One region of the Colwellia sp. Arc7-D genome, then DNA from elsewhere that is predicted to be linked to it. Evidence: predicted binding sites of a transcription regulator. Region 1 holds the regulator's gene; each other region holds the start of a gene.
What was found. Region 1 encodes sigma-54, which starts transcription at its own class of promoters, with help from an activator protein. Its sites were predicted from a motif close to GTTGGCACGNNNNTNGNNT; they were not measured.

Region 1 (10,438 bases):
ATTGTCATAAACACTCATATCTGAAAACAATGCACCACTTTGAAAAAGCATACTCATGCGCTTACGTATTTCATATAATGCATTACGCGAAAGCTTAGGAATATCGTGACCGTCAAATAATATTTGTCCGGATTCTGGTTTGATTTGCCCACCAATAAGTCGCAGCAGGGTTGTTTTCCCAATACCACTAGGACCCATTATTGCTGTAACCTTCCCTTTAGGAATAGACAAACTAATGCCATCATAAATGACACGTTCGTTACGCTTAAAAGTCATGTTTTTGATATTAACTAAAATTTCAGACATATTAGTTGAGATAACACCAGGTTAATGATTGCTTATATAATGGAATTCTAACGCAGCGCAACACGTCAGTCATTACAAATTAGTAAATATTTAGTAGGAAAAGAGTAAGTAAAAGTATGTAAATGTAACCAAGCCGAGTAAATGTGCTTGTGTGCATTACTTTATATGACAAACTACCGTGAGTAATTTGAGCTAAATCTGCAATTCAAAATCAACCAATGTATTTTCACAAATTTATGTTCAATCAGCGTGCCAATAATATCAGAAAACGTTTATAATGCCCGCTGCGCAATATAATGACGCCAAATCAGTATTAATTGGCTGTCATCAGTTATCATCAATGGTTTATTATTCAAGCGTAAAGCATACATGCAAAAAATGAGTTAGCTGGTTTTTTACAGCATATTAGACATTAAGCAATACCGACGCGAAGTGATAATAGCTAAGCCGCCGTAGAGATTTGATTCATTATTTTAATTGATATTATTTCATCATCAAAAATTATTTTTACCCAAACAGGAGTTTTGAATGTTAATTCAAATTTTGATCTTATTACTTTCACTAATCATTTTAGTGTGGAGTGCAGACAAATTTGTATTTGGTGCTTCGGCATTAGCACGCAACCTTGGTATTTCTCCAATGATTATTGGTTTAACTATCGTTGCTATGGGCTCTTCAGCTCCTGAAATGATGATCGCTGCAACGGCCTCTTTGCAAGGAAATCCTGATACCGCCATTGGTAACGCGATAGGTTCAAATATTACCAATATTGCTTTAGTTCTTGGCTTAACTGCACTGTTTAACCCATTGACTGTCTCATCGTCCACGATCAAACGTGAAATACCTCTCATTTTAATTATTACGGCTATAGCAACATACATGCTAGCTAATAGTAACTTTAGTTTTAATGAAGGTTTAATTCTAATTATTGGCTTTGTACTCTACATTGCGACCTTACTCTTCGTGACATTAAAGCGCTCAAAAGAAAACCCTATTGACGACAAAATGGTAATAGAAGCAGAGCAAGAAGTACCTGATGGTGTGAGTACCAAGCACTCGGTTATATGGCTTATTGTGGGTATGATTTTACTGCCGTTAAGTGCCAGCTTCTTAGTAGACTCTTCTATTTTTATAGCGAAAGCCTTTGGTATTAGCGACCTTGTTATTGGCTTAACAGTAATAGCCATTGGTACCAGCCTACCTGAACTAGCAGCCAGTATTATGAGTATTATTAAAAAAGAAGATGATCTAGCCCTTGGTAATATTATTGGCTCAAATATATTTAATATATTAGCTGTGTTGTCGCTTGCGGGATTAATTTCTCCAGGCAATATTGATAACGCCGCTGCCGTGCGCGACGCTCCATTTATGCTAGCAACCACCTTCTTATTATTTATACTTTGTTTTAGTCGTGGTGGAAAGTTTCGCATCACGCGCGCGAAAGGGTTACTATTATTAGCCGTCTTTATTGGTTATCAAGTGTTACTTTTTAGTCAAATCAACGCTTAAAAATTGGTCTTTAGTCATGAAAAACTTTAAACAATTAGCACTGAATGTAATTCATATTGAGCAACAAGCTATTGCTGAGTTAACGCAATTTATCGACGACGACTTTGCACAGGCTTGTGAGCTAATGTTTAATTGTCGAGGTCGTGTTATCGTCATTGGCATGGGAAAATCTGGTCACATTGGTGGTAAAATTGCGGCTACTTTAGCCAGTACAGGTACACCTTCATTTTTTGTTCATCCCGGTGAAGCAAGTCATGGTGATCTTGGCATGGTCACCATTGATGATGTCGTATTAACCATTTCTAACTCAGGTGAAACGGGTGAAGTATTGGCCATTATTCCTGTTCTTAAGCGTATTGGCGCCAAAATAATTGCCATGACCGGCAAGCCCGACTCTACACTTGCTAAACTTGCCGATACCCATGTCTGTGTAAAAGTATCACAAGAAGCTTGTCCGTTAGGGCTAGCACCAACATCAAGCACAACAGCCACTTTAGTTATGGGTGACGCTTTAGCCGTTGCTTTACTTAACGCGCGTGGTTTTACCGCCGACGACTTTGCTTTATCGCATCCCGGTGGTAGCCTTGGTAAAAGATTATTATTACGCTTAGCCGACATAATGCACAAAGATGAACGACTCCCAACGGTGACACAAAGTGCTAAAATAAAAGATGCCTTAGTTGAGATGTCGTTAAAAGGCTTAGGCATGACGGCTGTGGTTGACAGTGACAACATACTTGTCGGTCTTTTTACTGATGGTGATTTACGTCGTATTTTAGATGCTGAAATTAATATTCATCAAGATAGCATCACCAGTGTAATGACAAAAAATCCACTGGTAGCTAAACAAGACATGTTAGCGGCAGAAGCATTAAAAATTATGGAAGACAAAAAAATTAATGGCTTAATTATCGTCAACGATGATAATCAGCCTATTGGCGCGATGAATATGCATGACTTATTGAAATCAGGAGTGCTATAAATTGGACAGTTTATACGGAAAAGTTTCGCCAAGTGTTTGGCAAAAAGCACAAAAGATCAAACTCTTTGTTTGTGATATTGACGGCGTTTTTTCTGATGGCCGTATTTATTTAGGTAACAATGGTGAAGAATTAAAAGCCTTTCATACCAAAGATGGATATGGCATCAAAGCGCTAGGAGCTAGTGGTGTTGATGTTGGTGTAATTACAGGCAGAAAATCCAATATCGTACAAACTCGTATGACCGCATTAAACGTAAAACATATAGTGCAAGGCGAAGAAAACAAACTGCCAGCGTTGAAAGCAATGCTCGCTTCATTAAAGTTAAAGCCAGAACAAGTGGCTTACATCGGCGATGATATGCCTGACTTCGATTGTCTAAACTATGTTGGTTTTAGCATTGCAGTAAATGATGCACATCCCGCCATTTTAAACTTGTGTGACTACATAACTTATACCCGCGGTGGTTTTGGTGCGGTACGAGAAACCTGCGATCTTATTATGCAAAGTCAACAGACTTTAGCTAATGCGTCAGGTGCAAGTATATGAATCGCATAACTATTGCGACAATAGCACTTTTTTTACTCGCCTTAACAACCTATGGCATACTCGAATGGTTTGGTGCAGAAAAACAAACCAGCAATATTCTCGAAAGTGCCAATCAGCCAGAATTTATTGCTGAAAACCTCAACAGTGATGTTTACAAATCAACAGGCCCATTATCCTATAATGTTGAAGCCCAACGAATGGAACATTATGCTCAATTAGAGGTCACACACTTTGAATACCCACGTTACACCTTGTACCCAAAAAACAATAAACCGACTTGGCAAATAACCGCCAATGAAGGCACGCTATATAATAATAATCGTGTAAAATTAAAAAATCGCGTACGTTTAATCGCCACTGATGAAGAAAGTTTAATACAGGAAGTACACGGAAAAAATCTAGAAATGGACTTAAAAACAAATATTATCAGCTCAGAGCAAACAATCTTAATATTAGGTAAAGGATTTACTATGTATGGCTCAGGATTAATTGTAGACTTAAACACAACACAGATGACATTGACTGAACATGTACAAACCATTTATAAAAAAATTAAAAAATAACCTTATTTATTTTTCTGCATTTGCATTATTAATGCCGACAGTAAATGCTGAAAAATTCGATGTTGACCAAGAAATTAAAATTTCTTCTTCACGCCAAGCAGCTGATCTGAAAAATAAAATATTCAGTTATATTGATAATGTCATTATCTCTCAAGGTTCACTGACAATTAATGCAGAACTCGTACAGGTGATAACTCAAGATAAAAGCAATAATAAAATTTATATTGCAAAAGGTTCTCCTGCGACATTTGAGCAAACGCTGCAAGATGGTAGCCCTATCAATTTACAAGCCAATGAAATTCGTTATGAACCTGATTTGAATACGGTTGTTATTTCAGGTAATGCTTTGCTACGCCAAGAAGGTAGTGAAGTAAGTGGCAGTAAAATTACCTATAACTTCGAGACTGAATATGTCAATGCCGAAAGCTTAGAAAATGCTAAGGTTGAAACAGTATTGCAGCCAAAAAATAAAACTGAATTGCCAAAAAAATCTAAGGACAAGCAAGAGTAAATGTCTACTTCAACATTATCAGCCATTGGCCTTGCAAAAGCCTACAAAGGCAGAAAAGTCGTTAAAAACGTTAGCATGAAGGTTTCTGCTGGACAAATTGTTGGCTTATTAGGACCAAATGGCGCAGGTAAAACCACTTCGTTTTACATGATCGTTGGCTTAGTTAATAACGACAGTGGCTCAATTATTTTAAATGACGAAGATTTAACCTTATTGCCTATGCATGAACGTGCCCGCAAAGGTATTGGTTATCTACCTCAAGAAGCTTCAATTTTTCGTAAACTAACGGTTTATGACAACATAATGGCTATTTTACAAACCCGTAAAACGCTAACCGACGTTGAAAGAGAAGAAAAACTTGAGCATTTATTAGAAGAATTTAACATTGGTCATATCAAAGACAACCTCGGCATGAGCCTTTCTGGTGGTGAACGTCGACGAGTTGAAATAGCGCGAGCTTTAGCTGCAGATCCTAAATTTATTCTCCTTGATGAACCTTTTGCTGGTGTTGATCCAATTTCGGTAGGTGATATAAAAAAAATTATCCTACACTTAAAAGAACGTGGCATAGGTATCTTAATTACCGACCATAATGTACGTGAAACCCTCGATGTCTGTGAGCATGCCTATATTGTTAGTCACGGCGAGCTTATTGCCGAAGGTAACTCTACTGAAATACTTGCAAATCAACACGTAAGAGATGTATACCTTGGTGAACAATTCACGCTATAGTGAATAACAGACTTACTCGGTAACATACTAATGTACTTGAACAGGGAAAAGAAAACGTAAATGCGTCCTACTCTGCAACTCCGTATCGGACAACAATTAACGATGACCCCGCAATTGCAGCAGGCTATCAAGCTGTTGCAATTATCGACCTTGGATTTACAACAAGAAATTCAAGAAGCTCTTGAAAGTAACCCTTTACTTGAAGTTGATGAATCTCCCGACAACAATTCAGAAAACACCCCTGACAATTTAGAAGAAGCATACTCCGCTGGTATTGGCGATAGCGTAGAAATATCCTCAGATGGCAGCGAAGATTCTGTACCGACTATTGATGAAATAAGCTCATCAGAAGGCCTAGCAAAAACTGACATACCCGAAGAATTAAATAGTGATACAACCTGGGATGACAACTTTAGTGCCAGTGCGAGCAGTGGCGGTGTTGGTCATGCATCAGAAGATTATACCTATCAGGGTGAAACAAAAGACTCCTTACAAGACCATCTTATTTGGCAAATGGAACTAACACCATTTAGCGATACCGATAGAACAATTGCTATCGCTATTATTGAAGCTATAGATGATGCCGGCTACCTAACAGTTTCTGCAGACGAGATATTAGAAAGCGTAGGCATTGATGGTGTTGAACTTGATGAAATTGAAGTAGTGCTTAAACGGATTAACGTTTTTGATCCGGTGGGCGTAGCGGCTCGTTCAATTCCAGAGTGTTTACTTATTCAGCTCAACCAATTTTCAAAAGATACGCCTTGGCTCGCTGAAAGTAAGTTAGCGGTAACCGAGCATATCGAATTATTGGGTAATCGCGATTATCGCCAATTGATGCGAAAGTTACGCATTAAAGAAGACCAATTACGTGAAGTTATTCGCTTAATACAATCATTAGACCCTCGCCCGGGCGATAGTGTTATCAAGAGTGAAGAACAGTATGTTATTCCTGACGTGTCGGTTGAAAAGAAAAATGGTCGCTGGACTGTAGAGCTAAACCCAGACACAGCACCTAAGTTATCGGTAAATCAACAATATGCTGCCATGTCTCGCTCGATGAAATCATCAGCAGACAGTCAATTTATTCGCTCGAACTTGCAAGAAGCTAAATGGTTTATCAAAAGCCTTGAAAGCAGGAACGATACCTTGTTAAAAGTGTCCAATTGTATTGTACAGCGCCAGCAGGGTTTCTTTGAACATGGCCCTGAAGCTATGCGACCTATGGTTTTAAATGATATTGCCGAAGCGGTAGATATGCACGAATCGACTATTTCTCGTGTTACTACACAAAAGTATATGCATACACCCAGAGGCATTTTTGAGCTTAAATACTTCTTCTCTAGCCATGTAAGTACTGAAAATGGTGGTGAATGCTCATCAACCGCTATTCGTGAGTTAATTAAAAAACTTGTTGCCGCCGAAATACCCGCAAAGCCATTAAGCGACAGTAAAATCGCCGATATCTTGGCCGAACAAGGCATTAAAGTAGCAAGACGCACTATTGCCAAGTATCGAGAGTCACTCTCTATACCGCCGTCAAATCAACGTAAAAGCCTATTGTAGGCAACCTTAATCACCAAAAAAGAGGAATGAAGCTTATGCAAATTAATCTTACTGGACACCATGTCGATGTTACCGACTCATTACGTGATTATGTTAATGCTAAATTTGAAAAAATAGAGCGCCACTTTGAACACATTAATAATGTACATGTGGTACTAACGGTTGAAAAATTGAACCAGATCGCTGAATCTACTGTGCATTTAACGGGCTCGGAGGTTCACGCTAAGGCTGAACATAACGATATGTATGCATCAATTGATGCATTAATTGATAAATTAGATCGCCAAATTTTGAAATACAAAGGCAAAATCAACAAGCATTAGCGCCAAGTCGCTTTAGGTTTTATAAGTTTATGAAGTTGCAAGATATCCTAACCCCGGAATGCACTATTTGTGCAGCACCGGGTTCCAGTAAAAAACGTATTCTAGAATACTTAAGTAGTCTGGCCGCTGAAAAATTGGTTGAACACGATACTTTTCAGCTACTAGAAAGCCTAGTTAAGCGCGAAAGAATGGGTTCTACCGGCATAGGAAATGGCATAGCGATACCGCATGGACGTTTAGATAATTCTACCCAACCCATTGCGGTGGTTATTACCACAGAAGAGCCGATAGATTTTGATGCGATAGATAATCGTCCTGTGGACATTTTTATTGCTTTATTTGTGCCCGAAAATGAATGCCAAAATCACCTGTGTACATTACAAAGTATCGCAAAAATTTTTCGTGAAAAACAATTTTGCAAACAAGTGCGTAAATGCCAAAGTAACCAAGAGCTGTTTCAGCTAATCCAACAGGCGAGTTAAGTCCCCATGAAGTTAATTATAGTCAGTGGTCGTTCAGGATCAGGTAAAAGTGTTGCATTACGCGTATTAGAAGATCTGGGCTACTATTGTGTAGATAATATACCGGTTAATTTGTTACCCGCTTTAATTCATACCGTCATTAATGATTATGAAAATGTTGCCGTCAGCCTAGATGTTCGAAACCTACCTGCTGACCCTAACGATGTACCCGAAATTATAGAATACTTACCTAATGCCGTAGAGCTAAGTTTACTTTATTTAGATGCCGACGATAGTGACCTAATCCGTCGTTTCAGCGAGACACGACGCTTACATCCGCTAATTAGACAAAATATAGCCTTAGACCAAGCCATAGCCTTAGAAAAAAAGCTTCTTGAACCTATCGCAAGTCGTGCACATTTATATATTAACACTAGCCAGCTATCACCACATCAGCTAGCCGACTTAGTTAGAGAGCGTATACTAGGTAAAAAATCGGGTTCTATGGTGGTTGTTTTTGAATCTTTTGGCTTTAAACATGGCGTACCACAAGATGCAGACTATGTATTTGATGCGCGATTTTTACCTAACCCATTTTGGGATAAAGAACTTAAGGGCTTCACCGGATTAGATAAACCTGTGCAAGATTTCCTTGCTAGCCAACCTATTGTGACAAAGTTTATTTGGCAAATAAATAGCTTCATGATGACCTGGTTACCGCATCTAGAACGAAATAATCGCAGTTATATTACTATAGCGGTTGGTTGTACCGGCGGTATGCATCGCTCTGTATATATCACCGAATTACTCGCAAATAATATGCGTAAAGAACGTAAAGACGTGCAGTCTCGTCATCGCGATTTACCTGTTGCCACAACGTAACTTGCTATGAGCACACAAGCCAGCCGTTATGTTCTCATCATCAACAAGCTTGGGCTTCATGCCCGAGCGGCTTCTAAACTCGCACAATTAAGTCAAAAGTTTACCGCAAAAGTCACCATTGAATTAGACGAAAATCATGCCGACGCCAACAGTATTATGGGCATAATGCTGCTTGCAGGTGCACAAGGTAAAACCGTTAAGGTAATTGCTACGGGTGAAGACGCTGAATTAGCACTCGAAGAAATTTGCCAACTTTTCAGCAACAAATTTGATGAAGCCGAGTAGCAAAACTCATATTTATTGTCGGCACCGTTAAGTCAATAAAAAAGCTGCGAAATATCGAAAATTACGGTAAACTCAACGCGTTAAATATTAACATTCGATACCATATAAAATAATGAATTAGCTAACTTATCGTTAAAGTTGGGAATTTAGCACAATCGAATTACCTCAAGCATATTCATTCTCGGCTTTGCCTGTAAAGTCGAAATGCATTACATATTCATTTAGTCGAATTTTCACTCATTTGGTATAATTTAATAGAAAGTTAATAATTGTCATTTATCATCGGGCTGTTTAACTTTTTTGGTTAATTTTTTTGGTTCAAGTTTACGAGACTAAAGTAACCTTAATTAACCTCAAAATAATGTAGTTTTCAATTATATATGGCGTACTCACACGTTAATTTGATTGTAATGCATAATATTCAGGTGCTAAATACCATATTAAACACCTGACAGTAAGTTCAACATCCTTAACAGTTTTCGTTTTGTAGCGGCAAAAGGTAAAAGTATGCCGGAAGTTTCCGAACAAGAATATAGTCACCAACGCCTCCAGCAGGTTAACGATGCCCTCGATAGCGGTATGTTTGTCTATGTCCGCAAGTTATTGCAAGACATGCCAGCTTACGACCTTGCCTTACTTTTAGAGTCATCTCCGACCAAAAGCCGTATGGCTCTTTGGCAGTTAATTGATGCCGATCATCATGGTGATGTTCTTGAAGAGCTAAACGAAGAAGTTCGAAAAGGTATTCTAAAAAACATAAATCCAGAAAAACTAGCTGCTGTTGCAGAAGGGATGGATGTTGATGATTTAGCCGAAGTTTTTCGAACATTACCTGACAGTGTTTACCAAGAAGTGCTTAACGCGATGGACTGGCAAGATCGCAGTCGTGTAGAAGCAGCACTTTCATTCGAGGAAGACACAGCCGGCGGTATTATGAATACCGATACTATATCCATTCGTCCTGATGTGACAGTGGATGTGGTGTTACGTTACTTACGCTTACGGGGTGAGTTACCCGAAGCGACTGACTCTTTCTATGTTGTTGACCGTGAAGATCATTTCATCGGCGCTGTTTCATTATCATCCATAGTAACAGCGAAAGCAGAAACCATTATTTCTAGCCTCATAGATAAAGATATTCAGGCAATTACTGCTGATATGAATGAAAAAGATGTCGCGAAACTCTTTGAGCGTTACGATTGGTTTTCTGCTCCAGTTATCGACCAAGAAGGTCGACTACTCGGTCGTATTACCGTTGATGATGTTGTTGATATTATTCGTGAAGAAGCCGAACATTCCATGATGAGTATGGCGGGTCTAGATGACGAAGCTGATACTTTCGCCCCGGTACTAAAAAGTACGCAACGTCGCTCTATTTGGTTAGGCGTAAATTTAATTACTGCGCTTATGGCTGTTGCCGTTTCGAGTATGTTTGAAGGTATTTTAAACCAATTAGCCATTTTAGCTGTGCTTAACTCGCTTGTGCCTAGTATGGGGGGTGTTGCGGGTAATCAAACGTTAACACTTGTTATTCGTGGTATGGCGTTAGGGCATGTTGGTGAAAGTAACTCACGCATTTTATTATACAAAGAACTAGCCATCGGTTTTTTTAATGGTTTAATTTGGGCGGTGTTAATTGCCTCTGTGGTCGCTATATGGCAACAAAACCTCATGTTAGGTGCCATTATCGCTTTTGCGATGTTAATGAATATGACCGCAGCCGGTATTGCTGGTGTTACTGTGCCATTAATGCTGAAAAAGATGAATATTG
Region 2 (10,438 bases), 470 kb from region 1:
TGGGTTTCATTGCTCATAGTTTGTTAATGGCTGACATTAATTAACTCTACCGTACCATCTTCTCGTACTTCAGTAATAGTGCCTTTGGGCTCTTCCATAAAGAGTAAAGTTGTAAACCCAACCACTGCAGTCGCGGCTATCACCATAAAGAAGGTTGAATAATCAACCATGGTTAATACCGTTAAGTAAACTACAGCACCTACGTTACCATAAGCACCTGTCATACCAGCAATTTGACCCGTTAACCTACGCTTTATTAATGGTACTGCCGCAAATACTGCACCTTCACCTGCTTGCACGAAAAATGAACAAGCCATTGCTGTTACTACGGCTAACGCTAAAGGCCATTCACCAGTGATTTCAGACATAGCAAAATAACCAACAGCTAAACCAGCGGTTAAAATTAATAAGGTTTTTTTACGGCCAAATTTATCTGATAACCAGCCGCCACCTGGGCGAGACATTAAATTCATAAAAGCATAAGTTGACGCTAACATGGCAGCATAAACCATACTTAACTCAAAAGTTTCAGCGAAAAATAACGGTAACATTGATACCACGGCTAACTCTGAACCGAATGTAGCAAAATAAAGAACGTTTAATACAGCGACTTGTCTGAATTTATAACGGTGAATTTCTTCTACTGGCTTTGAAAATAAATGACCGTTTACTTTTATGGTTTGTCTTACTTCAATGGCAAATAAAACCACTAAACTCAGATAAGCCAATATAGCACTTTGTTCCGATAATAAACTTACGCCTGCCGGTGATAATTTCCAAGCAAGTAAGGCTAAAGCTGCGTACATTGGAACTTTCATAATTAATAACAAAAAGAAATCACCAGTGGAGGTAACTTCCATTGCACCGGTTTGTTTAGGCTTAAAGTAGGTTGATCCTTTCGGAGTATCAGTTACGTTTTTATACCAAATAACACTGAAAATTAAACTTAATGCTCCGGTAAAGGCAACCGCATATCTCCAGCCGTCTTCACCACCAAACGCTAATGCAAGTGTTGGTAAAGTCATCGCCGCTGCAGCTGAGCCAAAATTACCCCACCCACCATAAATACCTTCCGCCGTTCCTAATTCATTAGCTGGGAACCACTCAGACACCATACGAATACCGATAACAAAACCTGCACCAATAAAGCCTAATAAGAAGCGAGACAATGCCGCTTGTTCAAAGGAGCTTGCAAAAGCAAACATAAAACAAGGGATACTACATACGGCAAGTAAAACAGCGAAAGTTAAACGAGGGCCGTATTTATCGGTCAACATGCCGATAATTACGCGCGCCGGAATAGTTAATGCGACGTTTAATAGCATTAAGGTTTTTATTTCCGCTTTCGATAACCCTAGCGAATCAGCGATAACTGACACTAATGGCGCGAAATTAAACCAAACTGCAAAGGTAATAAAAAATGCTATCCAGCTCATATGTAAGGCTTTCATCTTTCCTTTGAATGAAAAAATATTAAGACTCTCTTGACCGCTCATGCAACAACTCCTAAAAATTAAAATTTGTGTTATTTATTAACGAGAGATGTATTTTCTCTGATAATAATAAAAATGGGCTTGTTATTTATGTAAGCGGGCAGGCTTACTTTAATGCCAATAACGTTATTAAACACTGAGTAGCAAATGTAATGCCACCCAAAGCATTCTTCTTTATGATGTTGTTTCAATTGATATTGTTTTGTTTTTGATAATGGTTTTAAGTTGTGGTTTGGTTATTTATGCACGATACAATAACGTGCACGCACAGATTGAGTGCAGGAAGGTAATAAAAAACGTATGCACTGTGTATAAAAACTTTACACCATGGCCAGTTGAAAATAGATTAATTAATTAGCTTATCTACAGTGACATAAAGCTATAAATTTACTTATAAAAAAGTCGCATCAACCTCGTAAGAAAAAGTTAATTATATTCAGCGAAAAAACACGCAAAACTCGCTTTAATGTAAGAATTTACGCCTCATTTTGATTGGCGTCATATAGGTTGATATTTGAATGATGAAAGACTAGTTTTTTTATAATTAGAGGAAGCAGGCGTGAATTAGTCATACATAAGATGAATGTCAGCATGCCAGCATGTCGGCATGTTGCAAGGTAAAGGATAATATACTCAAAGTAGCAGCGACCAAGCATTCAATTAAGTATTCAATTAAGCATTCAATTAAGGAGTTAAGTGAGTAGTACCATCGTTGATATAATATTGCATGCAAGCACCATATCGGTGCAAACACTGCTTTAAACTATCTGTTTTTTTTCATTCACTTTATTATACTTAACAATTAAATTCTTTGATAACAATGAAATAAAAGTAAATATCTTGCCTAAAGTCACATGGCACACTAACTGCAGTTATCCGTATAGATAACGTTAAGTAACGAGTTGAGTCACAGATTTATATTCGTTAATAATATAACTAGATATACGAGAGCAGTAAAATGGCTATTACCGAAATCCCAACAGCTGATAAGTTAATAACTAAACATGCTGAACCGGTGACTCAAATTAAACCATCAATGGTGATCATTGGTAACGGTATGGCGACTGGTCGGTTGTTAGACGAAATAATTAAGCGCACGCCTCACAAGTATCAAATTACGGTTATCGGTAAAGAGCACTTTGGTAGCTACAATCGTATTATGTTATCTGCAGTATTAGCCGGTGACGCCACGATTGACAGTATTATGCAAAAACCGCTGGCGTGGTACAAAGCGCATAATATTAATTTTTTAAGTGGTTGTGTTGTTACATATATAAATAAAGAAAAAAAGTACGTAGATTTAGCCTCTGATACGCAAATACATTACGACGAACTCATCATCGCTACAGGCTCACGTACTGCTAAAATCCCAGCTAAAAATCAAGAAATTGCTGGTATCTTCAATTTTCGAAATATTGCTGACACTGAAAAAATTCAAGCCTTTGCTAAACAAGCGGGAACAAGCTCGAAACAAGCTGTTGTGATTGGTGGTGGTTTATTAGGGCTAGAGGCGGCTTATGGCTTAGCGCTGAGTGGTGTGGAAGTAACGTTAATCCATCGTAATAAATGGCTGCTTAACCGACAGTTAGATAAAGTTGCAGGTGTTATGTTGCAAAGCATTATGGAACAAAAGAATATTAAGTTTGCTTTAGGCCATGAAGTGGCTGCTTTTGAAAATATAAAGGGGCAAAGTTCAACAACTCAACCTTTAGCTAATTCAGCTGAACAGGCCGAAGAACTGTCTGGTGTTACGTTAACCAATGGTGAGTTTATTAGCGCGCAAATGGCCGTTATTGCTACGGGTATTACGCCGAACAAAGAATTAGCCGAGATCAGTAATATCGACTTCAATCGTGCCATATTAGTCAACGATTATATGCAAACCAGTGACACTGCAATTAGTGCTTTAGGTGAGTGTTGTGAACATAACCAAGCCACTTTTGGTTTAGTTGACCCTATTTGGGCGCAATGTATTACGCTTGCTGAGCGTTTATGTAACAACGTAGAAAAGCCATTTAAAAACGCACCTGTACCAACCAAATTGAAGGTGTCGGGTGTTCAGTTGTTTTCAGCGGGCGATGTTGAAGTATCAGACGATAGCCAATGTTTTACTTTATTAGATAAAAAAGCCCTTATTTACCGAAAGATTATTGTTAAAAAAGGCCAAGTAAGTGGTGTTGTTTTATTTGGCGATGTCAGTTCTGGTATGGCTTACTTTACGTTAATGCAGCAAAAAGTGATCGTTACTCCTATGTTACCAGAGCTCTTAATTGGCGAAGAATTTGTCACCATTGCAGAAGATGAGAAGAAAGTCTGCATCGCTTAGTAATGCTAAGGCTTTACGCTCATCTGCATAGTTTTGGCTTTAGCTTAAAAATAGCAATCTCGATTTTTAAATCAATAAATAGCTTTTATCACATTTTACCAACTAGCACTTTGCTAACGAAAAATAAGCGTTACAAAGGTTAGTTCAAGTATGAGAATTTCATGACCAACATTATTTTTACCGATAAACAGGCTCCGGCTTCAATAAGTAACCAAACCATCAGTAAAACCAATTGCCCATATTGTGGCGTGGGTTGTGGTATTGAAGCCACCGTTGAAAATAATAAAGTTATTGCGGTAAAAGGTAACGCCCTTCATCCAGCAAACTTAGGGCGATTATGTGTAAAAGGCTCTTCTTTGCATGAAACTCAAGGCATAGAAAATCGCATTTTAAGTCCTCGCGTTAACGGGGAGAATGTTAGTTGGGATGAAGCCACGTCTAAGGTTGCCAAGCACTTTCAAGATACAATAGCGCAATATGGTCCTGACTCTGTCGCTTTCTATTTATCAGGCCAACTGCTTACTGAAGATTATTATGTTGCTAATAAGCTAATGAAAGGCTTTATTGGCTCAGCTAATGTTGATACTAACTCTCGCTTATGTATGGCAACGGCAAGCACTGCTCACAAACGAGCTTTTGGCGAAGATGTTGTTGCTGGTTGTTATGATGATTTAAGCGCTGCTGAAGCTATTTTTATTATTGGTGCTAACCCAGCATACGCACACCCTATAGTTTATCAGCGCATGATTAAAGCAAGGGAAGAAAACCCAACACGCAAAATAGTCGTGATTGATCCACGTAAAACCGCTACAGCTAAAGATGCCGATTTATATTTAGCGATAAAACCTGGCAGCGATGCTTATTATTACAATGGTTTGTTAATGTACTTAGCCGAGCAAGGCAAGTTAGATAAAGATTATATCGCCGAGCATTGTCAAGGTTTCGAGCAAACCTTACAAACGGCAAAAAGCCAGTTTGTAGATATTTCAGCCGTAGCAGTCGCTTGTGATATTGAGCTTTCTCTATTGCTTGAAAGTTATCAAATATTTGCTCAAACCGACAAGGTTGTAACATTTTTTTCGCAAGGAATTAACCAGTCTTCAACGGGTGTTGATAAAGGCAACGCGATTATTAACTGCCATTTAGCAACAGGGAAAATAGGGCGAGAAGGCGCAGCTGCTTTCTCAATTACCGGGCAACCTAATGCTATGGGAGGGCGCGAAGTGGGTGGCTTATCAACTCAACTCGCTGCACATTTACATTTTGAAAACCCAAATGAAATAGACTTAGTAAAACGTTTTTGGCAATCCCCCAATATAGCTAGCAAACAAGGTCTAAAGGCAGTTGATTTATTTGACGCAGTAGATTCAGGGCAGATAAAAGCCATTTGGATCATGGCGACTAACCCAGTCGTCAGCATGCCCAATGCTAACCTTGTTAAGCGAGCATTAAAAAAATGCCCTATGGTAGTCGTGAGTGAATGTTATGAAAATACTGACACGTTAGATTATGCTGATGTAATTTTACCCGCGAGTACATGGGGCGAAAAACATGGCTCTGTAACAAACTCTGATCGCACTATTTCTGTGCATAAAAGCATGTTAAAAGCGCCTGGTGAAGCAAAAAATGATTGGCAAATAATTACAGACGTTGCACACAAACTGGGTTTTAAAGAGGCGTTTAATTATCAACATCCTGTCGATATATTTAGAGAGCATGCGGCATTATCTGGCTTTGAAAATAGTCATCCGTATGATGAAAATCGAGCTAAGAATGATATTTATCGCGTTTTTGATATTTCAGCCTTAGCCAATATTTCAGCACCTGATTATGAAAACTTTTTACCGACTAAGTGGCCGATTAATGCGGCGAACCCAAACGGGGTAAAACGTATATTCACTGATGGTGTTTTTGCGACAAAAAATCAAAAAGCGAATTTTGTTCCAATTATTGCTCAGCTACCTAAAATATTACCAGCTAGCCATCAAGTGGTGATGAATTCGGGTCGAATACGTGACCAATGGCACACTATGAACCGAACAGGTCGTGTCGCTAAATTAATGACCCATTCAAACGAGCCTTACATTGCCGTTAACGCAAATGACGCACAGCGTTTTCAATTGGCAGACAAACAACTTGCGGTACTCGCTAACTTAGGCGCTGAATATATTGGAAGAGTAAACATTACAGATGAACAGCGCACGGGTGAAATTTTTGTGCCTATTCATTGGAACGATAACTTTTCAGCTTCTGCGCGTGTTTCAGCACTCGTGAACCCGATTACAGATGAACTGTGCGGACAGCCTGAATTTAAACATAGCCCGGTTAGTATCAAGCCGTTTAATGCGGTATGGTCAGGCTACTTAATTTCTTCACAAACGGTAAATTGTCCAACCAGTTACTGGAGTAAAATTCAGCTTGAGCAAGGGCATAAATATTTATTGTCTGATAAGCAGGAGTTGGGTAACGATGAGACTTTTTTAGCTAATTTATATCCGAAAATTGATGACTGGCTGGTATTAAAAGACGATCAAAAGAATGTATTACGCATTGCGGGCTTTATCGATAACCAACTGCATTGTTTTTTTGCTGCAAGCACTGATTTAAGCCTAAAATTTAATAGCCGATATATTGAAGGGCAATTACATAAAGCACTACCAATAAAAACTCGCTTTGAGTTAATGTCAGGTATTGATAGTGATGGCAAAGATGACGTGGGTGACATGATTTGTTCTTGTTTTCAGGTGGGTGAAAAAACGATACAAGAAGCAATTAAATCTGGGCATTGTAAATCGGTAACAAGTTTAGGTGAAAAGTTAAAATGTGGCACTAACTGTGGCTCATGCATTCCTGAGTTGAAAACATTTTTATTGAAAAACTGATCTTTCAACATCATTAAAATTAGCAAAGAGTAAGCTAGGATTATCAGCGTATCAGCGTCGTATGGCTTATTCTTATCAAAATTTGAGTGTACGGCTACATATTACTGATAACCACTACAATTTGCGTTTATAACAATAAACATAGCTGCATATACAACCAAACAAAAAAATAATACATTTACTTAATTCTTACGCATTTCTTGCACATTTGTTTCTTATCATTACTTATATCATCATCAAAATAACAAATAGAGTATAAGTATGAATAAAGTAATAACCTTAGGTTTTCCTGTGTTAAGCCTGCTAATTTTTACTGGTTGTGGTGGTAGTAACTCAGCGAGTGAAGTCGTTGATGCTGTTGAAGTTGAAGTAGTAAACGACACGAGTAATTACCCTGTTGATACCACAAAGTTTGACTTATCTTCATCGGGTTCAGTTACCGAAGTTGCTTGTACTTTGTCTAATGGTGAAGCCTCTACTTGTTATTCTATTACCGTGAATGGTTTTCCATCAGATAGAACGACCCTCGGACCATTTTGTCCTGAAACTACCAGTACTGAAGCGGCTAACGCTGGAAAGTGGTTTGATGATGGGGTTTTATATGATCTAACGGGTGAGTTTATTACGAATTTAGATTTATTTTATGGTGATAGCAATTGGCAGTTATACAACGCCGAAACGGGTGAAGTTAACATTACCAATACGCAAATAGCCTGTGAAGCTGCAGCAAGACCAGATGTTGATGCTCAGTACAATAATTTTTGTGTGCAATGTGAAATTAGCTATTACAGTGATACTGAAGGTGAGGGAATATCGTCAACATTTTTAATTCCAACAACACCTGTAGCACGTTCACAAGCTGGTCAAGTTGGGCGAGATAGTGTTGGCGTAGCGTTCAACGGTGTTACTTTAGACGCCGCCGCACCAACAGAAGCTATATTGAGTGCTTATACTATTGCCGCATTTGACGATTGTGTGGGTCATGTTAACCCATTTGCTGGCTACCATTACCACGGAGCAAATCACGGAGAAGGTACTTGTCCTGCGATAGCATTTGAACCTGACGGCCATGGCGGTGCATTTGGTTATGCACTTGACGGTTACGCCATTCATAGCATGTTAGATGAAAACAACGCAGAAGAAGATGATTTAGATTCATGTCGAGGCCATACCGATGACGCGCGTGGCTACCATTATCATTCAGCTGGCCCAGGTGAAAACCTATTTATTGGCTGCTTTAGCGGTGAGACAGCACAATAATGAAGCACAATAAATTTTTAATAATTGCGGCAAGTTTAATGCTGCTGAGTAGCTTTGTTGCCAGCGCTCATGACTCTCATACTCATTCTGCGCCTTGGCAAGCTTGTGAAAGCAAGCAAAAGTCAGCGCAATGTTCATACACTAACGGTGAAAATGACCTATTCAAAGGCTCATGCCAAATGTTTAGTGAAACGCTAATGTGTGTTAGAAATCAACCGATTATTCACGCTGATGCGCAGGGTAAAAAGTCTGACAAGCTGGCTGATAAGTCAGTGTATAGTGAGTAAATTTATCTGCAATTTTATAGCTACTTGTATCTATATAATCCCTAAAGATAATTTTTAATAAAAATAGAACCAAGGTGTGTATCCTAAGTTAATTTAAAACTAGATACTCACTTGGTTCTTTTAGTTTATTTACTTCTCTAGTAAGTCATAGCTAGTAAACCATACCGAGCAAGCCATGCCTAGTCAGTCATATCTAATTCAGATAAGCATTTATATATTCTAAAATTGTTATTTAGAAAACACTTTCTTAAGTAATTCGGTGGTTCTTTTTTCTGGATTTTCACGAATAGCCGCTTCTTCTTTGGCTAAATATTCAAATATGCCTGACAAGGCTTGGGTTTTAACTAACTCAATTAAGTCACTACTTATATCAGGAACAAAAGGTAGCGACTGATATTTTGAGATTATATTGTCGTATAGGGTCAATGCACCTACATCAGCTAGACTTTGCTTAATTATAGGGTCCATTGCGTTGGCAATTGGTGCTGACATTTGCTTTTTGAAATATTGCGTAGCAGCGTCATTTTCACCATTATAAATTGATTGTATATCGACTAGTGTTAAGTTATTTATTGCGTTTGATATTATCGGACCTGCGGCTGGAATGGCTTGCTCTGCCGCCTCATTCAACTTCGCTTCAAGTTCATCAGTCCAATGGCCCATACCGACTTTATCTAATATTTTCCCTGCGCTTGCTAAAGCTGGTGGTAAATCAATATGTAAGTTTGGATTATCGGCAAAGGCACCACTTTTTTGTAAGGTATGTATTACTGATTCAGAGCCAACCGACAATGCCTGTTTAAGTGCTTTGGCTATTTGTTCGTCACTTAACGCTATCTGCGAGACCGTGTTTTCTCCTGAGAGTATTTTTTTTGCTTTTTCCCACCAACTATCTTGTGCTGTTGCTGGTGATATAAACAATATTGAACACAGAGCAATGGCAAAGTATTTAGTGTATTGTTTAATGTGTTTTTTAGTGTTTTTCATTATAAATATTTCCAAGTTAAGTCCTAATATCACAGACGTTAAGTGAATTTATTTCCACTACATTAAAAGCTTAAAAGTTCGCGACTTGTCAGTTGTCTTAAGCAACAGGAGATCAGCGATAACACAACGTAAGTTATCGCTGATTATTTCTAACAAGCTAACTTATTATCCGAACAGTCCTTTTAGTTTATCTTTAACTTTATCTTTTACCTTGTCTTTTAGTTTATCTTTAGCTCCTGAGCTCACATCAGGACGTATTTTAATATCATGAAATGGCCCAGTGATTTTTATCGGTATAACAATACCTGAATCAGTGGCTTCTGCTGCTTGCCCTTGAGTTGACGCGACTACTTTTGATTTAATTTGCAGATTAACTTTTGTTTCAGGTAAATTTATATCACCAGTCCCTGATATTCTGATAAAAGGGTTATTCAAAGATAGGTTATCAGTAGTAGCAACACCATTAGTTAGTGTAAATTTACCCGTTAGGGCTGCAAAATCTGTTTTATCTGCGTTACTAAAATCACTGTCTAAACTAACTGCAGATAAGTTACCTTGCATAATATTGCTAGCGCTCTTGGCAATAGCCGCTAGATTTACCCCTTTAACAGCACCATCGATAAAACTAATATCTAGGTGACCATTAAGTTGTTTAATAAATTCACGTTGGCTTATACCTTGGGTTGAAAGATCCCAAGCTAATTGTCCTTTGCCGATAAGTTTGTCAAAGCCAGCCGCATCGGTAAGTAACGGCTCAGCATTAATATTGGCTAAATCAAATTTAGTGTTTATTTGATAAGGTTTTTTATTGGCGTTAAGTTTAATAACGCCACTGCCATTGCCTTCATAACCCTGAAAGCTTTTTAACTGCACATCAGCCACACCTTTGTTTAACACCAAGGCGAGCTCATTTTTACCAAGCTTAATATCTCTGATCAATAGCTGACTGGACTTAATTGAAATATTGGCATTTAGTGACCTTAATACGGATAAATCAAGCTCGGTATTATCCCAGACTATTGGCTGGCTAGCTTGGTCATCCGTTGATGTTGTTTCAGTTTCTGAGCTAGGTTCAGGTAAATAAGGGTTAAGATCGAGTATGCCCAAGTCGATATTACTCGAAATGTTAAGCGGCTCAGATAAGGTAATTGCAGTAGAGCCTTTAAACTCTAATTCGTCTAAACTCACTATTAATTTATTAAG
Region 3 (10,438 bases), 1.3 Mb from region 1:
AATAAATTGGTAGTAACAATAACATCAAACTGTTCAGGGTTCATTACCAACTGCATACAACAGTTATCTACAATCATTTCTGTTGATTCTATTTGCGGATAACGAGTGGCTACTTCACGGGCAACTTTTAGAAATAAACCTGAAGTAGATTTTAATATATTTGCTTTATGTACAGCCGTTACTTTTTTACGACCTTCTTTAATCGCGGTTTCGTAAGCAAAAGTTACTATACGCTCAGCACCTTCTCGAGTAACAAGGCTTCTTGCTTCTGCATAGTTTCCGTCTTCTGAAAGCGTTTGACCTAAACCTGAATACATACCTTCGGTATTTTCACGAATAGTAATGATATCAATATCTTCATAACGCGCTTTAGTACCTTTAAATGATAATACCGGGCGAACATTAGCATAAAGTTGAAAATGCTTACGTAATGTCACGTTAATCGAGGTAAAACCATCACCGACCGGTGTAGTTAATGGGCCTTTTAGAGCTATCTTGTTTTTTTCGATCAGTGCTAATGTAGATTCAGGTACTAAATCACCATGATTCTCTAATGCTGTTAGGCCAGCATCTGCATACTCATATTCAAAATCACAGCCGGCTTTATCAAGTATCTTGATCGTTGCGTCTATAATATCTGGACCTATACCGTCACCAGGGATTACTGTTATGGTTTGTTTTGCCATTGTTAAACTACCTTTTGAATATTACTGTTTTAAAGTTGTGAGAAGAGCGCGCTAATGGTAAATATAAAGCAATTTTAATAGGCATATTGATGCCGCGCTGATTATGTTGATTCAATTAAATTGAGTGAGTCATTATAGCAACTAATCCGAGCAGTTAGTAAGTTTTAGCGTTAAACTTTAGTCTACAATCATACTTTCTTAATTTGGACTGAATTTAAACGAAATAGACCTAACAATCGCATAACGATCAACATTAATACTCGATAATAAATATATTGAAAATAAGCTACTCATTTAAGTGCTAAAGCTTAAATAACTGTTCGTTAATGATATTTAAAGAGTTTTGAATTGTTCATACGCCGTGTTACCAATAGCGGTAAGAACGCCATTAGTAAATAACAAAGCGGTGCATTCATCTTGCGTTGTGATGCCGTCAGATTTTACATGTTGAGTTCGGTAAAAGCTGACTTGATAGCTTGTTTCATCAACTAATTTTGCTTCTGTAATATCAGGACTACCTAATTGCTCTATAGCACTGTTGAAATTGAAGTTTTTTAATTCAAGCTTAGCTATAAACTGTCTGTTATATGCTTCTCTATCTTCCCATTGCATTTGTGCTGGGCTGTCATCGTAAAAATTAACCACGAGTGCTACAAATATACCGTATGCTATTAATGCAATTAAGATCCGAGCAATAACTTTTTTATTCACTTAAATTCCTTGAACCTACTTCAACGAGGCTTTGATATTTTTTTGTCATTTGAGTATATAAACTTAACTCAACATAAATATATTGGCTTATAAATCACTATATTTATGTTTGAAATTAGAGATTGGCAATCAAAAATCACCTAGTTTTTTCAACATGACTTTTGTTGAAAACTCAATACACATTGATAGGTTTTGATGTTACCAGATTGTTAACTACTGGCAAGTGCATTTTCACAAGGAAGTCTGATATCTTTTAAATTAAAGCCTAATGGTATATCTATTTTTAATGTTAATAGCCGGCGACTTAGTGATATTTGTTCATTATGCTGCGATAGCTTTTCGCTGATGCTGTTCTTTAAGTCTGTAGCATTGAGAATACTTTTAATGGAGCCATATTGGTTTAATAGTTGAGACGCTGTTACTTGCCCAATACCCGCAACTCCCGGTATTTTGTTGGTGTTATCGCCTGTTAAAGTCCATAAGTCCATTAATTTATCTGGTTTTACGCTAAATTTATTTAGCACATATTCTTCATCTAAATAGCGACGATTAAAGTAATCGTATACCCGTATATTAGGATTTAATAACGATAAAAAACACTTATCAGTAGATACTACCGTTACATTTTGACCGCGTAACGCGACTTTGATGGCTAAAGTTGCAATTAAATCGTCTGCCTCATCAGTTTCTGACACTAAAGAGTCGACGGAGTGGATCATAAAGCGGTCTTGAATATCAGCTAATTTATTGGCCAAATGCTCAGGCATTTTCTTACGGCCCTTTTTATAGTCTGGATAAACATCATATCGCCAGCATGGTGTTTGAGAATCAAAAACAGCAAGTGCGTGAGTCGGTTGTAACTGTTCTAGTATTTTTTCTAAAGCTAGTTCGCATGCTTTCTCGGTATTAAATAAAACTTGTTGTTTGGTATTCTCTGCTAATTCATTATTTAATAAGAATGGTCGCTCTTGCACAGCATAAATTCTTCTGATCAAGTTCAGCGCATCTATTAATACCAAATTTACAGTCATCAATTAGCCTTCAATAACGGTATAACAAGGTATATATTCACTGCCAGGCAATTTCATTCTTTGTTGTTTTACGAAAGATTTTAACAGTGTATCCATTAAGGCCATTATTTTACTGTCACCACTAATTTCAAAAGGACCTTTTTCACGTATTGCCTTAATACCACTTGCTTTAACATTACCCGCGACGATACCCGAAAATGCTCGGCGCAAATGAGCCGCTAATGACGCGATATTTTGTTCGTAATGTAAATTTAATGCAGCCATATTCTCGTGGCTTGGCTCAAAAGGTTGCTGAAATTCAGCTTCGATAACTAATGACCAATTAAAATGGTAAGAATCACCCGTAAGTTTTCGATGTGCGACAACATCTTCGGTGGTGGCTTTTAATGTTTTTGCGACCTGTTCAGGATCGTCAATAATAATTTCATAAAGTGCCTGAGCCGACTCACCAAGAGTAGCACCAATAAAGGTGTCAAGTTGTTGAAAGTACTCAGCACTTTCAATTGGCCCAGTTAAAATAATAGGTAACTTTTGAGATTGATTTTTTGGGTGCAGCATAATACCTAATATATACAGTAATTCTTCTGCTGTTCCTGCGCCACCAGGGAAAATGATAATGCCATGTGACATACGTACAAAGGCCTCAAGGCGTTTTTCAATATCAGGCATAATAACCAATTCATTAACTATTGGGTTTGGTGGCTCTGCTGCAATTATGCTAGGTTCAGTTAAGCCTAAATAACGCCCAGTAGTGTTTCGTTGTTTTGCATGGCCAAACGTAGCACCTTTCATTGGACCTTTCATTGCGCCCGGTCCACAACCTGTACAAATATTAAAACCACGCAAGCCAAGATGGTAGCCAACTTTTTTGGTGTATTTGTACTCAATACTATTAATTGAATGACCACCCCAGCAGGTGATCAAGTTAGGTGAACTGTCAGGTATGATCGCATTTGCATTGCGTAACATATCGAAAGTCATATTGGTTGCGCTATCGGTAGCCTTAGTATTAGCTGTGTAACAATCGCCAATAAATAAAATGTCTCGTAATACGGCTGAAAGGTGTTCTTGAATACCTTTAATAATTACGCCATCAACAAAGGCATGCTCAGGCGGGTGATCTAACGCTAATTTAACACCACGCTCACGGCGTAAAACTTGAATTTGAAAATCTTGAAATTGTTGATATATATCTTCTGCATTGTCGGTATGACTACCCGCATTTAGGACTGCCAGAGAACAATTACGAAATAGGTTATAGAGCTCACTTGTAGCTGACTGCTGTAAATGGTCAACTTCTGCTTGAGACAGTAAGTTCATTTTACCTACGGGATTAACTTGAGTGTGCATAATTCTACTTCCTCGTTTTTTTACCCGTAAACTACTTTGTTTTTACCTTCATGTTTTGCTCGGTATAGTGCGGTATCTGCACGTTCAAAAGCAGAATGAACAATATCATCTCTTTGAACTAAAGTTACACCGATAGATAGCGTTATAGTGACGCGTGTGCCTTTAAAGGTAAATGGTAAGCTTGCTACTTTTTTACGTAACATATTAAGTCGATTCATTACCGTTATTTTATCAACATCTTTAAAAATTAAAACAAACTCTTCACCACCATAACGGCTAATAAAAACATCATTACCCATAACTTTTGTTAGGGTATCAGCAATAACCTGTAGGGTTTTATCACCCGCGGTATGGCCGAAAGTATCATTGATGCGCTTAAAGTCATCCAAGTCGATAACAGTAATGGCGAGATCAAATTGTTTGTGATGAAATCTAACCAGTTCTTTAGCAAAAAACTCATCAAACGATGCTCTATTAGCTAACTTGGTCAAGGCGTCTTGAAAGCTTTTGGCTTGAACTTCCTGTATGCGTTTTTCAAAAATTTTACTTTGTTGTTCTAGTTTTTCAACTTTTGCTGACATGCTGTTGAGTTTTTCATTCAACTCTATATTTTGGCTATTTTCTAATTCAGCTTTATTTTGCAGGGTTTTGGCAATTTGCTGAATTTTATCGTTAACATCGACTTTCATTTCAGTTAACGAACCTGCATCGTTAATGCCGATGCTGACTTCTTTTATCTTTTCAGTTAGCTCTAAATTAATTGCAGCATGTTGATCGTTTGATTCAGATGAAGTTGCAATGGTTGCTGTAACTGACATTTGAACAGATGTAAGTGTTTCGCTAATGGTAGATAAAAACACTTTAGCTCGACTACGCTCTTGTTCAAGATCTTCAATCATGAAATCAAAAACATTGAGACATTCAGTCATTAAGTTCTGGTTCGAAATTTGGCCGTGTAAGCTAGACTTAATTTTACTTATATCCGCTTTATGTTTTTTAGAGATGACTAAGGTATTTAAGATCGAACTAAATCTACCCAGTAATTCCTTTGGGGCCTTTTGTTGAATAGCTACTGTGTTACTTTCTGGTAAGGCTTCAACTTCAACATGATTAATTTTATCAAGTATGACAGGTTTACTGGTATTTGTTGTTTGAGATTTTTCTCCAGCCAGTTTAATTTGACTGTGTATTATACTCTCATAAAAAACGATAATTTCGCTCATTAATGGTATGTATTGAATTAATGACCCATGGCCTTCTTCTGCTTTAGTTATTAGGGTTTGAAGCTGACGACGGCTTTCTTTTGGAAAGTTTTTACTTTTTTGCAGGCCAGTACTGGAATTATTTAATTGTTCATGTATTTCAATTCTGTTTTTATCATTCTTTAGCGAGTACTGTCGAAGAAGTGTGGAAATCTTTTTTATATCTTTTTCAAGAGCTGTAAAACTTGTTGCTGTTTTTAGGGTAGATCTTAAATTTGCTAATTTGTTATCAAGCAATATATCTGTGCCTTTACAAGCTTGAGATAGTTTGCCAATAAAGCTAGTTAACAGGGATGATTGCGCACTAAATTCGTTTTCTAATAATGTGCGAGAGTTTATAGCGGATTTAAGTCGAGACCTTAAATCTTTAATAGTTTTATCTCCGACTGAGTTTTCAGTCATATAAATCTTCCCTAAAATGCAGCACAATGGAAAATTAGCACTGTTAATGCTAATTAAAATAGAGTCTTAACAACAAAAATAAAGCTATATTTTCAGTATATATTAATAATAAACATTCCAGTATAAAAAGCTAGTATTAGTGCATAACTAATGAATTTTAGTTCAAAAAACAAGCACTCTTGTTGGTTATTGTCTCAATGTTCTCAATGCAGGTGCTTTGTTTTGCGTTGTGGAGCGAAAAGGGTTTATGTCTAAACCACCTCTGCGTGTATATCGAGCAAATACTGTGAGGCTTTCTACTTGACAAAAATGCTGAATATCACAAAAAATACGTTCCACACATTGTTCATGAAACTCATTATGTTGTCGAAACGAAATCAAATACTTTAATAAAGTGGCATGACAAATTTTCTTGCCATTGTATTTTATATAAATACTGGCCCAGTCTGGTTGATTTGTAATTAAGCAATTTGACTTTAATAAATGACAAACCAAATACTCTTTTACATTCTCTCCATTGTCGTGACAGGCATTCTGTAATAGCTCAGGCGTTAATTGATATTGATCTATTTCAATATCAATATCATCAATACATACAGCGTTATCAACAGATAACTGCAGTGCAGGACAATTATTTACTGTAAAGAGTTTTACTTCAGCATTTGCGCCAGCGGTAGCGGATAGGTCTTTTACTAAAGCTGACTCGACAGATTGCCATGATGAAAACTTAGTCTGGTTAAAACTATTTAAATAAAGCTTAAATGACTTTGATTCAACAATGTTTGGGCTAGTACAAGGAAAGCTGAACTCAGCAACAGCAACAACTGGCTTACCTTTATCATTGAGCCAAGAAAGTTCGTAACCATACCAAACATCTTCACCTTTAAAAGGTATATTATCCATTGTTAAGCCCAAACTATCTCTATTTAGGCTTCTTGGCACTGCTTGCAGCAATGTTGGGTTATATTGGCTACAATACTCTGTTGCTTTTCCAAGGGTTAATTTACTGAGTGCTTTTGCGTTTGTATAAGTGCTCATTTTTGAGTATTTTCTTCTCTGGTTGTACAATATGAATAAAATTTTCTTTATTTTATAGGAATTAATCGTTAGATGAAAATATCAAATAATTCACTCAATGAACTGGTATGGAATTTTTCACAAGATTACTTACAAGCATATCAACACAGGTTTGAACATTTACCCATAACACATCAAGTTGAAGATTGGCCTTCACCTTGTGAGCAAGGTATTCATGAAGAAGAGTTTTCACTCTGGCATCCCATTAAACTTGAAGAAACATTAACCTTTAATAATGTTGAAGCAGCTTTAGAAGTCACGATTCATCATGATATTAAACAGTACTTTACCACTATGTACAGTGACAGTTTAGACGCTAGCTGTGCAGAAGGGGATTTGTCGCTTTTATTTGCTTGGAGCGCAGAAGACTTTGCTCGTTTACAAGAAAATATTATCGGCCATATTTTAATGAAAACGAAATTGAAACAAAAGCTAACGATCTTTTTTGCCACTACCGATGATGATAACCATATTATTTCACTAGACAATGATACAGGTGAAATTTGGGTGGAAAAAGTGGGCTGTGAACCACATAAAAAAATAGCAGATACGCTGGTTGAGTTTATCTCACAACTTGCGCCAAGGATCCCTCCAAAAGCTATCGAAGAGTAATAACCAATTATTTATTAATCCCATTTAATTTTTACGTACTAATTTAAAATTAATATGCATCTTTTAGATGTTTATATTTAATTAGCTAAGTTATCGGTTAGCGCTTTTACTTGCTGTTTTAATTCCGCAATTTCATCTTTTAGTGGTGCTAAGGCTTCTGCGATAAGCAAACTAAGCTCTTCGGAGCCTGGTTTTACTTCTGTTGATTTTTCAGATGAAGTGACCTGATGTGATGCTTTAATAAAGTCAGGCTCGTGATGCCAGTTCTTTAGAGCAGAAATAATTTTAGGCAAAGGAACCGCTTGACTCAAGTGGCCTTTAATTAATGCAACACTCGGTACTTTTCCTTCATTGGCAAGTTTGTTGGCGATGATTGAAATTTCATCAAATATAGTCATTAAGCTTAACTCAGGTGTTAAAGAGACAATATTTTAGCGAAAATTACCAATTAAGTCTTGCTTTGTTTTTGGTTTTTTTATTAATTTATAATTTAATCAATTGGTTACATAGTTGGTTTGGCAATTGCAATTAAGTTTTTATACTATTACTTTTGATGAGAGAAGAAAAAATGAAAAAATCGTTATTAGCACTAATTATAATCGCGCCATTAACTTTGAGTTTAACTGGCTGTGTTATAGCAGTTGGCGGCGAAGATGGGCATTCTATGTCAGGAAGTTTTGAAGATAAAGAGTTCGAAAATAGAAAGAAAATTGCTAACATTCAGTTAAATACTACATTTTCAGACGTTGCACGTGAGATGGGTGTAGCGGATTTTAACGAATCATATTTAGATGATGGCAAAGCCGTGAAAGTGGTTTATTACCGAACACAACGGTTACATAAAGATGGCTTAACAACAAAAGACGAATGTACAAAATTAGTCTTTGTAAATAATAGTTTGACGGCGATAGAGCAAGGGATTTAATTACAATTTAATTTACTGATTTATTACAAAGTTTAAATAGGAAAGGGCGATATCATTTATTGATATCGCCCTTTTTTAGGTAAAGATAATACTATCTATCAGTATTTTCTAAAGCATCGTTAGCATAAAAATTTATGACTTATGTTTTAGCTTTTTACGACGTTTCTTACCTAGTTTTCTCGTTTGCTTCTACTATGGTGTGAACTGTTATTATGACTTTTTTGTCTGTTATCGCTAGAACGCTTTCTCATGTTTTTTTCACTTTTTGAACTGCGTCTTTCGTGGTATGTATCTTTACTTGTAGTGTTCGGTTTAGCGTAATTATTTTCCGAACTTCTACTATGATTAACTGTTTGTTCACGTTGTTTTACGTGCACTTGTTTATCGACATTTCTTACTGTTTGGCGCTTATCTACATAGTATTTATTTGATGACTTAACAGGCTCAGAACTTCTTACCTTATTACTATGTTTAGTTTGAGATTTATTTTGCTGCCATTCCTTATTTTTATAGGGCTCATGCTTAGCCATAGATTGTTTTTTTACATGTGTTTTGTCAATTTTAACCGCACGATTCACCTGCAGCTTATGCCTAATATTATCGCTTTTATCACTTTTGTATTTACGCTTGTATTTAGAGTTAGCATGCTGAGTAATAGACTTGTTTTTATTACTAAAGTGCTTTTGCTCTGCTCTTAAATTTTTATGCTGCTGAACACTCGGAGTATGACTACGGTATTTTTTTTGTATATTTGAACTACGATAAGCCACACCTTTTCTATGGCGTGGATTGTGCTCCCAACGTTTTGCCTGATAACTTGTTGAGACTTTTTTCTTGCTATGACGTTTGTAATAGCGAGATTTGTGATGATTAACTACCACATGTCGGTTGTTCCAATGAACAGCACCAAAAAATAGTCCTACAGTAAGGTGAACAGGGTTATGCCAGTAATAAGGACCGTGATGCGATACATAGTGAACAGGGTGGTGCCAATACACCGGAGGGTAATGGCTCCAACGCCAATCGCCATAAACTAGCCTAGTATCGTAATATGGCACATAAATAATATCAGGTTGGCTTGATTCAATAATAATTGTTTTGGTTTCACGAACCACATTCACGTTATTCATGTTTTGAAGGTTGCCGGCTTGGTCGGCCTGTTGACGCAATGCTTGAACACTGGCCAGCACTTGTGCTTCATTTTGTAAAAAAGCATCGCCTAAATTGCGCATCCATCGTAAATCTTCACTTAATTTTTTAAGGATGTTTGCAAAAGGTAAAAGTGCTTTAACACTGGCGTCCCAATCTTGATTTTCAGCCGCGTCGGCGAGTTCTTCAGTGCTTAATTGAGTGTTTTTGTTTAACCAGCGTTCGGCGTCAACTACTTCAATAGGGTAAGTTGAAGCAATTAGAATATGGCTAAGCAACGCGTCTGGATATAATGCGATAGGAGCTAGCATTTGTTCAAGCTCAGCCTCAGTAAAACTGTTCACTTGTTCTGTATAAGACTGTTCAACATTTGCCATCACAGGGCTAGCTGTGTTATTCGCTATACTTGGCGCTGAAAATATCAGTGCACTTGATAGTGATATAATTAAATAATTCAGTGACTTGCTAAGTTGTACTTTTTGCATGTTACTTCTCCTAAACATCGTATGATGAAAATCCCCTTGAAAAAATAGCGTCTAGAGTGAGCTACAAGGTGACTTTTTAAGTTATGCATACAATATTACTCTGTGTAAACTGAACGATAGCTGAACAAATTGTAAAGTTAGTCATTAAACTCTTTATGATGGGAAATTCAGCGTAAATTTAGCGCCTTTAAGGTGCTCAGATGTTTCAATAAGCATAGTTCCTTGGTAACTTTTTACTAAGTCACGCACTATGGCTAAACCAATGCCGTGGCCATGTTGATAAGTATCTGCACGAGTTCCACGTTGTAATATACTTTCTCTAAGGGCGGGTTCTATGCCTTTACCGTCATCTTCAATAATAATAGTCATACTATCTTGGTGTTGACTAATATCAAGGTGGATCTCTTTATTTGCTGCTTTACAGGCGTTGTCTAGGATATTGCCGAGTATTTCTAAAAAATCGGCCTCATCACCTTTAAAGTTAGCATCAGGTGCAATAGTTACCGTAAAATTGAGTGACTTGTCTCGATATATTTTGGTTAAACTATTGAGCAGTTTTTGCACGATGGGAGCTACAGCAGTACCTAAGTACCATGAAGATTGTCCTGCACTTTGAGCTTTACGAAGTTGATACTCTATAATGGCATTAATAATATTGAGTTGCTCTTGTGTGAGTACCGATAACTCTTTTTGAGTTTGCATAACAGCTAACGGTGTTTTTAAGCTATGAGCAAGATCTGAAAGTGCG

Region 2: DBO93_RS14795 (NarK family nitrate/nitrite MFS transporter) is a predicted target of sigma-54. The motif match lies at 1,635-1,653, and genes of this name have one in related genera.
Region 3: DBO93_RS11275 (DUF3192 domain-containing protein) is a predicted target of sigma-54. The motif match lies at 7,641-7,659, and genes of this name have one in related genera.

What each region holds. Positions count from the first base shown of each region.
Region 1 covers NZ_CP028924.1:3,887,740-3,898,177, forward strand. The annotation lists gene mlaF (phospholipid ABC transporter ATP-binding protein MlaF) at 1-306, opposite strand, end outside; gene DBO93_RS16845 (calcium/sodium antiporter) at 835-1,815, shown strand; gene DBO93_RS16850 (KpsF/GutQ family sugar-phosphate isomerase) at 1,832-2,797, shown strand; gene kdsC (3-deoxy-manno-octulosonate-8-phosphatase KdsC) at 2,799-3,344, shown strand; gene lptC (LPS export ABC transporter periplasmic protein LptC) at 3,341-3,907, shown strand; gene lptA (lipopolysaccharide transport periplasmic protein LptA) at 3,939-4,418, shown strand; gene lptB (LPS export ABC transporter ATP-binding protein) at 4,419-5,150, shown strand; gene DBO93_RS16875 (RNA polymerase factor sigma-54) at 5,211-6,716, shown strand; gene hpf (ribosome hibernation promoting factor) at 6,752-7,039, shown strand; gene ptsN (PTS IIA-like nitrogen regulatory protein PtsN) at 7,069-7,521, shown strand; gene rapZ (RNase adapter RapZ) at 7,528-8,382, shown strand; gene DBO93_RS16895 (HPr family phosphocarrier protein) at 8,389-8,667, shown strand; gene mgtE (magnesium transporter) at 9,175-10,438, shown strand, end outside.
Region 2 covers NZ_CP028924.1:3,420,225-3,430,662, reverse strand. The annotation lists gene DBO93_RS14800 (bifunctional protein-serine/threonine kinase/phosphatase) at 1-17, opposite strand, end outside; gene DBO93_RS14795 (NarK family nitrate/nitrite MFS transporter) at 24-1,496, opposite strand; gene DBO93_RS14790 (FAD-dependent oxidoreductase) at 2,452-3,819, shown strand; gene DBO93_RS14785 (nitrate reductase) at 3,981-6,701, shown strand; gene DBO93_RS14780 (YHYH protein) at 6,963-7,961, shown strand; gene DBO93_RS14775 (hypothetical protein) at 7,961-8,248, shown strand; gene DBO93_RS14770 (DUF4197 domain-containing protein) at 8,477-9,235, opposite strand; gene DBO93_RS14765 (AsmA family protein) at 9,401-10,438, opposite strand, start outside.
Region 3 covers NZ_CP028924.1:2,576,259-2,586,696, reverse strand. The annotation lists gene DBO93_RS11315 (isocitrate dehydrogenase) at 1-686, opposite strand, end outside; gene DBO93_RS11310 (DUF3192 domain-containing protein) at 1,020-1,397, opposite strand; gene xni (flap endonuclease Xni) at 1,607-2,428, opposite strand; gene ppnN (nucleotide 5'-monophosphate nucleosidase PpnN) at 2,432-3,778, opposite strand; gene DBO93_RS11295 (GGDEF domain-containing protein) at 3,799-5,442, opposite strand; gene queF (NADPH-dependent 7-cyano-7-deazaguanine reductase QueF) at 5,629-6,480, opposite strand; gene syd (SecY-interacting protein) at 6,553-7,131, shown strand; gene DBO93_RS11280 (hypothetical protein) at 7,209-7,529, opposite strand; gene DBO93_RS11275 (DUF3192 domain-containing protein) at 7,700-8,056, shown strand; gene DBO93_RS11270 (DUF3300 domain-containing protein) at 8,227-9,690, opposite strand; gene DBO93_RS11265 (ATP-binding protein) at 9,844-10,438, opposite strand, start outside.